3 regions of the Streptomyces sp. NPDC007901 genome follow, and region 1 is predicted to be linked to each of the others. Evidence: riboswitches for the same ligand, from Rfam matches in the RefSeq annotation. Region 1 holds a riboswitch; each other region holds the start of a gene.
The links. Region 1 has a riboswitch for thiamine pyrophosphate ahead of thiC (phosphomethylpyrimidine synthase ThiC). Riboswitches for the same ligand answer to the same signal wherever they lie in the genome.

Region 1 (4,205 bases):
CCCCCGCCCGCGGCGCCCCGGGGCCTCCACGGCCGCGACCGCCTCCTTGCCGGGCCGGTCGGCCGACACCACCAGGGCCGCGAGCAGCGTGGTGACGGGCACCGAGGCGACCAGGCCGATCGAGCCCACCAGGGTGCGCACGATCTCCTCGGCCACCAGTTCGCTGTTGGCGACCGTGGCCACGCTGCTCTGCGCGATCGAGAAGAGCAGCAGCAGCGGCAGCGCGGCGCCCGCGTAGGCCAGGACGAGGGTGTTGACGACGGAGGCGATGTGGTCGCGGCCGATGCGGATGCCCGCCCGGTACAGCCCGCGCCAGCCCATCGTCGGGTTGGCCTCGTGCAGCTCCCAGACGGCCGAGGTCTGGGTCACCGTCACATCGTCCAGGACACCCAGCGAACCGATGATGACACCGGCCAGCAGCAGACCGCTCATGTCGATCGACGGGTACAGGCCGTGGATCAGGCCGGTGTTGTCGTCGGTGTTGCCGGTGAGCGCGGCCCAGTCGATGAACTCCGAACCGAGGACCCCGATCAGGCACAGCGAGACCAGGGTGCCGAGTACCGCCACCGAGGTCCGGGCCGACAGCCCATGGCAGATGTACAGGGCGATCAGCATGATGGCGCTCGACCCGACCACCGCCATCAGCAGCGGATTCGAGCCCTGCAGGATCCCCGGCAGGATGAACATCGTCAGCACCAGGAAGCTGACCGCCAGCGCGACCAGCGCCATCACACCGCGCAGCCGGCCCACCACCACGACGGCGAGCGCGAAGATCCCGGCGAGCAGTGCCATCGGGAACTTCCGGTTGACGTCGGTGACCGAGTACTGCAGGTCCTTGGGTGCGGAAGGCTCGTAAGCGGCCACGACCTTCTCGCCCTCGTGCAACTGCCGGGACTGGTCGGGCTGCACGATCTCGGTGAAGGTGCGGCCCTGGTCCTTGCCGGTGTCGACCCGGACCGTGGCCTTCTTGCAGGTGCCGTCCTCCTCCTGCTTCGAGGAACCGCCCTCGGCGGTGGAGGTGTCGCCGGTCGAGCCGCCCCCGGAGGCGTTGACCGACTTGCAGCTGACCGAGACGACCTTGGTGACCGTCGCCTGCTGCGTCTGGCGGTCGAAGCCGACGCCGGTGCGCTCGTGCGACGGGGCGCCGCCGGGCCACAGCACCACCAGGCCGGCCACGACCGCGGCGGTGAAGGGGATCAGGATCGCCGCGATGACCTTGCGCAGATGCTTGGAGACGGGCGCGGCGGGTCCGTGACTGTGGCTGTGCGAGTGGCCGTGCCCGCCACCGGCTCCGGAGCTGCCCCGGCCGGGGGCCTCTCCGGGCGGGTGGGCGTGGGCGTTGTCGTGGCTGTGCTCGTGGCCGGCCTGTTGGCCCTGTCCATGCGCGTGACCGGCCTGTTGGCCCTGTCCATGCGCGTGGCCCTGGTCGTACTGCCGGCTCTGCCCGTGGCTGTGTCCGTCACCGGCACCATGGCCCCCGTGGCCGGTACCGCCGCCCTGCGGGGCGCCGTTGCCGCGCCTCGGCTCGGGGGGCGGATGAGGGTGCTGCTGAGTCGAGGTCACCACCCGATCATCGCAAGAACGGCAGGGGCCCCCTGTTCACCGCGCCCGAATTGACGCTAGCGTGGAGGCACCTTTGCACACGCGGGAGCTCGGAGCACCGGGCTGAGAGGGCGCTGACCTCCGTATTCGCGATGTTTCACGTGGAACGAGTGATGTTTCACAGGGAACGCCGCCCGACGGAAGCCGCTGCGTCGACCGCCGAACCTGTTACCGGGTAATGCCGGCGTAGGGAGTAGGTCTCATGACCCATGAGGACGCACGCACGCCTGCCTTCAGCCAGGACGAACAGCCCATTGCGGGCGAACCGTCCCTGGAGGCCGGGAAGTCCATCGGCTGGCACAAGGGGTATGTCGAGGGTTCGCGCCCCGACCTTCGGGTGCCGGTCCGTCAGGTGCATCTCACCAACGGGCAGTCGGTGACGCTCTACGACACCTCGGGCCCGTACACCGATCCGTTCGTCGAGACCGACGTCCGCAGGGGTCTGCCGCCGCTGCGGGAGAACTGGATCATCGCCCGTGGCGACACCGCCGAGTACACGGGCCGGCCCGTCCGTCCCGAGGACGACGGGATCAAGCACACCTCGCCGCGCGGCGGTCTGCGCAACCTGGACGCGGTCTTCCCGGGCCGCCCGCGCCAGCCCCGCCGCGGCCGGGACGGCGAGGCGGTCACGCAGCTCGCGTACGCCCGCCGGGGCGAGATCACCCCGGAGATGGAGTACGTGGCCATCCGCGAGAACGTCGCTCCCGAGGTGGTCCGCGAGGAGATCGCGGCGGGCCGTGCCGTGCTGCCGGCCAACGTCAACCACCCGGAGATCGAGCCGATGATCATCGGCAAGCGGTTCCTGGTGAAGGTCAACGCCAACATCGGCAACTCGGCGGTGACCTCCTCGATCGAGGAGGAGGTCGAGAAGATGACCTGGGCGACCCGGTGGGGCGCCGACACGGTCATGGACCTCTCCACCGGCCGCAACATCCACACCACCCGCGAGTGGGTGCTGCGCAACTCCCCCGTTCCCATCGGCACGGTGCCGCTCTACCAGGCCCTGGAGAAGGTCGACGGCAGGGCCGAGGAGCTGACCTGGGAGATCTACAAGGACACGGTCATCGAGCAGGCCGAGCAGGGCGTGGACTACATGACCGTCCACGCGGGCGTGCGGCTGCCGTTCGTCCCGCTGACCGCCAACCGCAAGACCGGCATCGTCTCGCGCGGCGGCTCGATCATGGCGGCCTGGTGCCTGGCGCACCACAAGGAATCGTTCCTGTACGAGAACTTCGAGGAACTCTGCGAGATCCTCGCCGCCTACGACGTCACGTACTCACTGGGTGACGGCCTGCGCCCCGGCTCCATCGCGGACGCCAACGACGAGGCGCAGTTCGCGGAGTTGCGCACGCTCGGGGAACTCAACCGGATCGCCAGGCGTTTCCATGTACAGACGATGATCGAGGGCCCGGGCCATGTCCCGATGCACAAGATCAAGGAGAACATCGACCTTCAGCAGGAGATCTGCGATGAAGCTCCGTTCTATACGCTCGGCCCGCTGACCACGGACGTCGCGCCGGCGTACGACCACATCACCTCCGGTATCGGCGCCGCGATGATCGCCTGGTGGGGTACGGCGATGCTCTGCTACGTCACGCCCAAGGAGCACCTGGGCCTGCCCAACCGGGACGACGTCAAGACCGGCGTCATCACCTACAAGATCGCCGCCCACGCGGCCGACCTCGCCAAGGGCCACCCGGGCGCCCAGGAGTGGGACGACGCACTGTCCGACGCCCGCTTCGAGTTCCGGTGGGAGGACCAGTTCAACCTCGCCCTGGACCCGGACACCGCCCGCGAGTTCCATGACGAGACGCTCCCGGCGGAGCCGGCCAAGACGGCGCACTTCTGCTCGATGTGCGGGCCGAAGTTCTGCTCGATGAAGATCAGCCAGAGCATCAACGAGCGCTTCGGCGGTGCGCAGGCCGAGGGAGCGTCACCCGAGGAGATCGCGGAGGGGATGCTCCAGAAGTCGAAGGAGTTCGCGGCGAGCGGCAACCGGGTCTATCTGCCGCTGGCGGACTGAGCCGCTCCCCTGCTGCCGGTCCGGGGCGTCCAGCACCCCGGACCGGCACCCTCGCCCCCCCTCGGAGGGTCCGCGAGGCGTCTGTCACGGCACGAGGACGAGCTTTCCCGAGGTGCGTCCGGTCTCGATCGCGCGGTGCGCCTCGGCGGCCGCGGAGAGCGGGTAGGTGTCCTGGACGAGCACCCGCAGCCGGTCGGCCTCGATGCGCTCGGTGATGCGGTCCAGGACCGCGCCGGAGGGAGCGGCGGTGACCCACGCGTAGCGCAGCCCGCGCTCGGCGGCCCGGTGCTCGTCCATGCCCGGGTCGATCGAGGCGCCGACGAGCAGTCCGCCCGGGCGCAGCACCTCGAGGGAGCGCGGCCCGTAGGAGCCGCCGACCAGGTCCAGCACCGTGTCCACCGGGGACACGGCCGATTCGAAGGCGGTGGCCGTGTGGTCGATCAGCTCGTCGGCACCCAGCTCGCGCAGCAGATCGTGGCGGGCCGGCCGCGCGGTGCCGATGACATACGCCCCCAGTTCCTTGGCCAGCTGCACCGCGACATGGCCGACGCCACCGGCGGCCGCGTGGATCAGCACCCGG
Region 2 (4,205 bases), on a different contig from region 1:
GCGGCGGCGGCCACGGCGGGCGCGAGCGCGGGCAGGGTGACCTTCCGCCAGGCACCCAGCGGCGAGGCGCCGAGCATCCGCGCGGCCTCCTCCTGCCGCGGGTCCAGCTGCGCCCAGAGCCCGCCCACGGTCCGTACGACCACGGCGTAGTTGAAGAAGACATGCGCCAGCAGGATGGCCCAGACGGTGGTGTCCAGTCGTACGCCCCACAGCTCGTCGAGCAGTCCGCCGCGCCCGACGAGCGCCAGGAAGGCGGTCCCGACCACCACCGTCGGCAGCACGAAGGGGACCGTCACCACGGCCCGCAGCACCTGCTTGCCCGGGAAGTCCAGGCGGGCGAAGACATAGGCGGCGGGCAGCGCGACCAGCAGGGTGAGCGCGGTGGAGGCGAGCGCCTGCAAGGTGGTGAACCAGAGCACGTGCCGGATGTCGGACTGGCCGAGGACGTCGGCGATCCGCCCGAACCGCCAGGCCCCGTCGGCCTTCAGACCGCGGGTGACGATCGCCGCGACCGGCCAGGCGAAGAAGACGCCGAAGAACGCGACGGGCACGAGCATCAGCCCGAGCCGCGCCGCGCTCCCCCAACGGCCCTTGTGCGGGGCTACTTCAGTACGAGTGACGTCCACGTCTTGACCCACTGGTCACGGTTGGCGGCGATCTTCTCGGGCGCCATGGTCTCGGGGTCCTGGGCGGCGGGACCGTACTTGGTGAACTCGGCGGGCACACTCGCCCCCTTCACCACCGGGTACACGAACATGTTCAGCGGCATGTCCTCCTGGAACTCCTTGGAGACCAGGAAGTCGATGAGCGCCTTGCCGCCCTTGCTGTTCCCGGCGTTGCTCAGCAGCCCGGCGAACTCGATCTGCCGGAAGCAGGTGCCGGTCGCGACTCCGGTGGGCGCGGTGCTGGGCTTCGGGTCGCCGTAGATCACCTCGGCGGGCGGCGAGGAGGCGTACGACACGACGAGCGGCCGGTCGCCCTTGGCCTTCTTGCCGCCCGCGGAGCCGGAGAACTCCTCGTTGTAGGCCTGCTCCCAGCCGTCGACGACCTTGACGCCGTTGGCCTTCAGCTTCTTCCAGTAGTCCTGCCACCCGCTGTCCCCGTACTGCGCGGCGGAGCCGAGCAGGAAACCGAGCCCCGGCGAGGAGGTGGCCGCGTTCTCGGTGACGAGGAGGTTCTTGTACTGCGGCTTGACGAGATCGGCGTACGAGGTCGGCGGGGTCAGCTTGTGCTCGCTGAAGTACGCCTTGTCGTAGTTGACGCAGATGTCGCCGTAGTCGATGGGCGTGACCCGGTGCTTGGCCGCGTCGAGCCGGTAGGCCGTGCCGACCTGGTCGAGCCCCTTCGCCTCGTACGGCTGGAAGAGCCCGTTGTCGAGTGCCCTGGACAGCAGGGTGTTGTCGACGCCGAAGAAGACGTCGCCCTGCGGGTTGTCCTTGGTCAGGATCGCCTTGTTGACGGCCTGCCCGGCGTCGCCGTCCTTGAGGACCTTCACCTGGTAGCCGGACTGCTTCTCGAAGTCCTGGAGCACGTTCTTGGAGACGGCCCACGAGTCGTGGCTGACGAGGGTGACGGTCTTGGAGTCGGCCGCCGAACCCGACGACGACGAACACGCGGACAGCGTGACGAGACCGAGCCCTACGGCCGCGGCCACGAAGGTCTTGGTGTGCACTGGTGTTTTCCTCCTGGGGTGGACCAGGAAGAGACGCGGCCCTGCCCGCGGTGTGCGGGCAGGGCGCAACAGCTTGAGTGATGACCGAACTTCCTACCCAGAATGACCTGGGCGAGGTTCAGAGGGTCTGCGGCCCGATTGCCGCACTCTCAGCGCTGTGGCGCTCCCCTGTCGGAATATGAAGATGTGGTGGCCAGATCCTACCGCTCGGTGGCCGCGAGCTGACCACAGGCGCCGTCGATCTCCTGGCCACGGGTGTCCCGTACGGTGACGGGCACACCATGGGCGGCGATCGCCTCGACGAACGCCTTCTCGTCCTCGGGCCGCGAGGCGGTCCACTTGGAGCCCGGCGTCGGGTTCAGCGGGATCAGGTTGACGTGCACGGGCTTGCCGCGGAGCAGCCGGCCGAGCCGGTCACCGCGCCACGCCTGGTCGTTGATGTCCCGGATGAGGGCGTACTCGATGCTGAGCCGCCGGCCGCTCTTCTCGACGTAGTCGAACCCGGCGTCGAGCACCTCGCGCACCTTCCACCGGGTGTTGACCGGGACGAGAGTGTCGCGCAGTTCGTCGTCGGGGGCGTGCAGGGAGATCGCGAGCCGGCACTTGAAGCCCTCGTCGGCGAACCGGTTGATGGCCGGGACCAGTCCGACGGTCGAGACGGTGATGCCGCGCTGCGAGAGCCCGAGCCCGTCCGGCGCGGGATCGGTGAGCGCCCGGATGGCGCCGACCACCCGCTTGTAGTTGGCGAGCGGCTCGCCCATCCCCATGAAGACGATGTTCGAGAGCCGGGCAGGACCGCCGGGCACCTCGCCGTCCCGGAGCGCCCGCATCCCGTCCACGATCTGGTGGACGATCTCCGCGGTGGACAGATTCCGGTCCAGACCCGCCTGCCCCGTCGCACAGAACGGGCAGTTCATCCCGCACCCCGCCTGCGAGCTGATGCACATCGTCACCCGGTCCGGGTAGCGCATCAGCACCGACTCGACGAGCGTGCCGTCGAACAGCCGCCACAGCGTCTTGCGAGTGGTGCCCTCGTCCGTCGACAGATGCCGTACCACGGTCATCAGTTCGGGGAACAGCGCCTCGCGCAGCTTCTCCCGGGAGCCGGCCGGGATGTCCGTCCACTGCTCGGGGTCGTGCGCGTACCGCGCGAAGTAGTGCTGCGAGAGCTGCTTGGCACGGAACGGCTTCTCCCCCGTCTCGGCCACCGCGTCCTTGCGCTCGGCGGGCGAGAGATCGGCGAGATGCCGCGGCGGCTTCTTGGCTCCGCGCGGGGCGACGAAAGTGAGTTCTCCGGGCTTGGGCATGGTGGTACCAGTGTCGCAGATCCACTTGGGTGGCCTGTGACCGAAGGTTTCGTCCGGTGGGGCCCGGTGCGGACGGGGCTCAGGACCGGGCCGTCGTGATGAGGGCGAAGAGGGCGCCTACGGGGTCGAGGAACATGGCGAAGCGACCGATGCCCGGTGCCTCGGTGACCGGGATGAGGACGACGGCTCCGGACTCGACGGCCCTGGCGGAGGTCGCGTCGCAGTCGGTCACCTCGAAGTACGGGTGCCACTCCGGCGTCGAACCGGCGTCGAGGTTGGCCTGGGGCAGCTGCATCAGGCCGCCCAGGGCCGCCTGTGCGCCGGCGCCGGCCGGGGTGAGGACGCTGTAGGTGAGTCCGGGGCCCATCGGCACATCGCGCGTCTGCCAGGAGAAGACCGAGGTGTAGAAGGCCTTCGCCGCGCTCGCGTCGGTGGTGTAGAGCTCCGCCCGGGACAGGCTGCCGGGGGCGCCGACCAGGTCCAGGCCCTGGGTGTCGCCGGGCTGCCAGACCGCGAAGTCCGCGCCGGTGGGGTCGGTGAAGGCGGCGGTCCGTCCGAAGGTGAAGACGTCCCCCGGGGCGACCCGGACCCGGCCGCCGCCCTCTTCCACGGCCTTGGCGGTGGCGTCGGCGTCCGGGGTGTGGAAGTACAGCGTCCAGGACGGGCTCGCGCCCTCCTCGGTGAGCGGGCCGAGACCCGCGACCGTCCTGCCGTCCTGCAGGAAGAAGCCGTAGCCGCCCGCCTCCGGTCCCGCCGACCGGTGCTCCCAGCCGAGGACGGCGGAGTAGAAGGCGGCGCTCTCCCCGGTGTCCGGGCTGCCCAGGTCGAGCCAGTTCGGGGCGCCGGGCACATAGGCGGTCGTCAGCATCGCGTGGCCTCCTCGGTCACCAGGTCACGGGCAGCGTACGCGGTCCGCGGATCAGGCCCCGGCTCTGGAACTCGACCTCGCGCGGCGGTACGGCGAGCCGGATGCCGGGGAAGCGGGTGAGGACCGAGCCGATCATGATCTCGGCCTCCATGCGGGCCATGATCGCGGCCATGCAGTGGTGGGGGCCGTGCCCGAAGGCGAGGTGGGGACCGTTGGTGCGGTCGAAGTCCAGGACGTCGGGGTCGGGGAAGACCGCGGGGTCGCGGTTGGCGGCGACGTACGCGTTGTAGACGACCTCGCCGGCCCGGATCAGCTGGCCGCCGACCTCGACGTCCTCGACGGCGACCCGTGGGATGCC
Region 3 (4,205 bases), on a different contig from region 1:
TGCCCAGGTCGATGCCGCCGATGGCGAACCAGGGGCGGTCGGTGCCCAGGCCGGCGGTGTACCGCACCAGGTCGAGGCCGGGGGCGTGGCGGCCGGGCTTGGTGGGGGTGGGCCAGCAGGGGCCGGTGCAGAAGTAGTCCACCCCGTCCTGGACGGCGGCCGCGGCGGCCTCGGACCCGGCGTGCGTGGAGCGGCCGATCAGGACGTCCGGGCCGAGGATCGCGCGGGCGGCGGGTACCGGCAGGTCGCCCTGGCCGAGGTGGAGCACGTCGGCGCCGGCCGCATGGGCCACGTCCGCCCGGTCGTTGACCGCGAGCAGCTTGCCGTGCCGGGCGCAGGCATCGGCGAACACGGCGAGGTGCTCCAGCTCCTCGCCGGCCTCCATGCCCTTGTCGCGCAACTGCACGATGTCGACACCGCCCGCCAGGACCGCGTCCAGGAACTCGGCGAGGTCACCCTGCTCCTTACGGGCGCCCGTGCAGAGGTAGAGACGGGCGTCGGCCAGCCGGGCGCGGGCGGTGTCGGTCATCGTCTTGGTCCCCCGTTGAGTCGGTACTGGCTGCCTCAGACGGCGAGCGCCTGGGCGCGGCGCTTCACCTCCGTACCGCGATTCTCACTCAGCGCCTGCGCGGGGGTGCCGGGCAGGGTCTCGTCGGGGGTGAAAAGCCATTCCAGCATCTCTTCGTCGCTGAAGCCGTCGTCCCGCAGGAGCGTCAGGGTCCCGGACAGGCCCTTGACGACCTTGTCGCCGTCGATGAAGGCGGCGGGGACGTGCAGCGCGCGGTTCTCGCCACGGCGTACGGCGATGAGCTGGCCCTCCTTGACCAGCTGCCGCACACGCGTCACCTCGACGTCGAGCATCTCTGCGATGTCGGGGAGGGTGAGCCATGCGGGGACGAGAGCATCGATGTTTGCGTCAATCTCGGTCACGGGGTCAAGGGTAGGCGTTTTGGTGGTTCGGGCGCGATGGGTGGGTGTTCGGGTGCGGCGCCGTGGGGGCTGATCGCGCCCACGCGGCGGAGCCGCACATGCCAACAGCCCCGCGCCCCTAAAGGGGCGCTGCGGTCGCATCTTTCAAGGGGCGGGCCGGATCGGCCAGTGCCTCGGCGTCCATCTGGCGCCCCGCCTCGATCAGCCGTCGTCCCTGTGCCAGATCACGCGGGCGACCGACGGCCAGGAGGGCTACCAGGCGGTCTTCGCGCAGCCAGCAGACGCTCCAGGACGGGCCGGACGGATCGCCGCGCCACACCAGCCGGTCGGCGGACGCGTGGTGGCCGGCGTACTGGACGAAGCGGCCGAACTGTTCGGACCAGAAGTACGGCACGGGGTCGTAGACGGCGTCGGTCTCGCCGAGGATGTTGGCGGCGACGGTGCGCGGGCCCTGGAGGGCGTTGTCCCAGTGGTGGATCAGCAGGCGCTCGCCGTAGCGGCCGGACGGGAAGGAGGCGCAGTCGCCGACCGCGTAGACGTCCGGGACGTTGGTGCGCAGCCGGTCGTCGGCGAGCACCTCGCCGTGGGAGCCGAGCTCGATGCCGGAGCCGGTCAGCCAGGAGGTGGCGGGGCGGGCGCCGATGCCGACCACGACGGCGCCCGCGGGCACCTGTGAGCCGTCGTCGAGCATCACCGCGCCGGGCTCGACCCGCGCCACGCGCGCGTGGGTGCGCAGGTCGGCGCCGCTGTCGGCGTACCAGGCGGTCATCGGCACGGCCACCTCCGCGGGCAGCGCCCCGGCGAGCGGACGGTCGGCGGCCTCCACGACGGTGACCGCGCAGCCGGCCTCGCGGGCCGCGGTGGCGAACTCGGCGCCGATCCAGCCCGCGCCGACGACCACGACGTCGTGCTGCCGGACGAGCACGGGCCGCAGCCGTTCGGCGTCGTCGAGGGTGCGCAGCAGATGGACGCCGGGCACGCCCTCGGTGCCGGGCAGCGTGATCGGCTCGGCTCCGGTGGCGAGGACCAGGACGTCGTAGGGCACCGGTCCGGTCTCGGTGTCCAGCTCGCGGTCGGCGGGGCGCACGCCCAGCGCCTCGCGGCCCAGCGCCAGCTCGATGTCGAGGGCCTCGAAGTCGACCTCGAAGGCGGAGTTCTCGGCCTTGCCGAGGAGCACGGCCTTGGAGAGCGGCGGCCGGTCGTACGGCTGGTGCGGTTCGGCGCCGATCAGTGTGACGGGGCCGGTGAACCCCTGTTCGCGCAGGGCCACCGCGGTCTGCACCCCGGCCATGCCCGCGCCCACGACGACCACGCGCCGCGTCTGTGACGTGCCCTGTTGCTGCGTCTGCTCGCTCACCTGATCACCATAGACAAGAACGATAGACAACTGACAAACAGTCAGTCATGGGGCGTGCTGGGTGACGTCTTCCACAGCGCGGGCCCAGGCCGTCTTACCCGGGCGGAGCCCCGCGGGCTAGGGTGGCGGGCAAGCACACGCGGGAGCCCGGACGCACCGGGCTGAGAGGGAGGCTGGCGGCCTCCGACCGTACGAACCTGATCCGGGTCATGCCGGCGAAGGGAGGGGCTGGACGCCCATGTCCTCACATACGTCCGACGTCCTCGTCATCGGGGGCGGAGTCATCGGCCTGGTCACGGCCTGGCGGGCGGCTCAGCGCGGGCTCGCCACCGCCGTGGTCGATCCCGAACCCGGCGGCGGGGCCGCGCAGGTGGCGGCCGGGATGCTGGCCGCGGTCACCGAACTGCACTACGGCGAGCAGACCCTGCTGGGGCTCAACCTGGCCTCCGCCCGCCGCTATCCCGACTTCGCCGCCGAGCTGACCGAGCTCACCGGCCACGATCTCGGCTACCGGCGCTGCGGCACCCTCGCGGTCGCCCTGGACGCCGACGACCGGGCCCATCTGCGGGAGCTGCACGCCCTTCAGCAGCAGTCGGGCCTGGAGTCGGAGTGGCTGTCGGGCCGGGAGTGCCGGCGCCTGGAGCCGATGCTCGCGCCGGGCGTGCGCGGCGGGCTGCGGGTCGACGGCGACCACCAGATCGACCCGCGCCGGCTGGCGGCCGCCCTGGTGGCCGCGTGCGAGCGGGCCGGGGTGGTGTTCCACCGGGACTGGGCGGAGCGCCTGGAGGTGGTACGGGGGCGCGCCACCGGCGTCCTCACCCGCACGGGTGACACCTGCGGCGCGCGGCAGGTGGTACTGGCCGGCGGGAGCCTGAGCGGACAGCTCGCGGGCGTGCCCGACGACGTGCTGCCGCCGGTACGGCCGGTGAAGGGTCAGGTACTGCGGCTGACCGTGCCGAAGCGGTACGCGCCCTTCCTCAGCCGGACCGTACGGGCCGTGGTGCGCGGCAGCCAGGTCTACCTGGTGCCGCGGGAGAACGGCGAGCTGGTGGTCGGCGCGACCAGCGAGGAGCTGGGCTGGGACACGACGGTCACCGCGGGGGGCGTGTACGAGCTGTTGCGCGACGCGCACGAACTGGTCCCCGGGATCACCGAGCTGCCGCTCACCGAGACCCGGGCCGGGCTGCGCCCCGGCTCCCCCGACAACGCGCCGCTGCTCGGGCCGACCCGTCTCGACGGCCTGCTGCTGGCCACCGGGCACTACCGCAACGGGGTGCTGCTCACGCCGGTCACGGGGGACGTGATGGCGGAGCTGCTGGCCGGCGGGGAGCCGCCGGAGGAGGCCCGTCCGTTCACGCCGAGGCGATTCGGCGCCGTACTCGTGGAGCAGACCGCATGAACCTCTCCGTCACCATCTCCGTCAACGGCGAGCGCCGGGAGATCGCCCCGGGCACCGCGCTCGACACGCTCGTACGGTCCCTCACGCCCGCGCCCTCCGGGGTGGCCGCGGCGGTCAACGAGACCGTCGTACCGCGCGGCGAGTGGCCGGGCACGGCGCTCGCCGAGGGCGACCGCGTGGAAGTCCTCACCGCCGTGCAGGGGGGCTGAGCCATGGCCGACGATCCGTTCGTCCTCGGGGGTACGACCTTCTCCTCGCGGCTGATCATGGGGACCGGGGGTGCGCCGAGCCTGGAGGTGCTGGAGCGGGCGCTGGTCGCGTCCGGGACCGAGCTGACCACGGTCGCGATGCGGCGGGTGGATCCGGGGGTACGGGGGTCCGTGCTGTCGGTCCTCGAACGGCTGGGCATCCGGGTGCTGCCGAACACGGCCGGGTGCTTCACGGCGGGGGAGGCGGTGCTGACGGCCCGGCTGGCGCGGGAGGCGTTGGGGACCTCGCTGATCAAACTGGAGGTCATCG

Region 2: another riboswitch for thiamine pyrophosphate. It lies ahead of ACFZDK_RS32040 (thiamine ABC transporter substrate-binding protein); the one in region 1 lies ahead of thiC (phosphomethylpyrimidine synthase ThiC).
Region 3: another riboswitch for thiamine pyrophosphate. It lies ahead of thiO (glycine oxidase ThiO); the one in region 1 lies ahead of thiC (phosphomethylpyrimidine synthase ThiC).

The regions. Positions count from the first base shown of each region.
Region 1 is NZ_JBIBKW010000003.1:65,940-70,144, reverse strand. It holds gene ACFZDK_RS10620 (YibE/F family protein) at 1-1,563, opposite strand, end outside; TPP riboswitch at 1,635-1,812, shown strand; gene thiC (phosphomethylpyrimidine synthase ThiC) at 1,805-3,625, shown strand; gene ACFZDK_RS10610 (zinc-binding dehydrogenase) at 3,710-4,205, opposite strand, start outside.
Region 2 is NZ_JBIBKW010000011.1:119,482-123,686, forward strand. It holds gene ACFZDK_RS32035 (ABC transporter permease subunit) at 1-557, opposite strand, end outside; gene ACFZDK_RS32040 (thiamine ABC transporter substrate-binding protein) at 602-1,672, opposite strand; TPP riboswitch at 1,745-1,852, opposite strand; gene rlmN (23S rRNA (adenine(2503)-C(2))-methyltransferase RlmN) at 1,873-2,979, opposite strand; gene ACFZDK_RS32050 (VOC family protein) at 3,059-3,847, opposite strand; gene ACFZDK_RS32055 (cytochrome P450) at 3,864-4,205, opposite strand, start outside.
Region 3 is NZ_JBIBKW010000002.1:552,828-557,032, reverse strand. It holds gene thiE (thiamine phosphate synthase) at 1-529, opposite strand, end outside; gene ACFZDK_RS08290 (Rv2175c family DNA-binding protein) at 565-930, opposite strand; gene ACFZDK_RS08285 (FAD-dependent oxidoreductase) at 1,049-2,287, opposite strand; TPP riboswitch at 2,417-2,528, shown strand; gene thiO (glycine oxidase ThiO) at 2,526-3,686, shown strand; gene thiS (sulfur carrier protein ThiS) at 3,683-3,895, shown strand; gene ACFZDK_RS08270 (thiazole synthase) at 3,899-4,205, shown strand, end outside.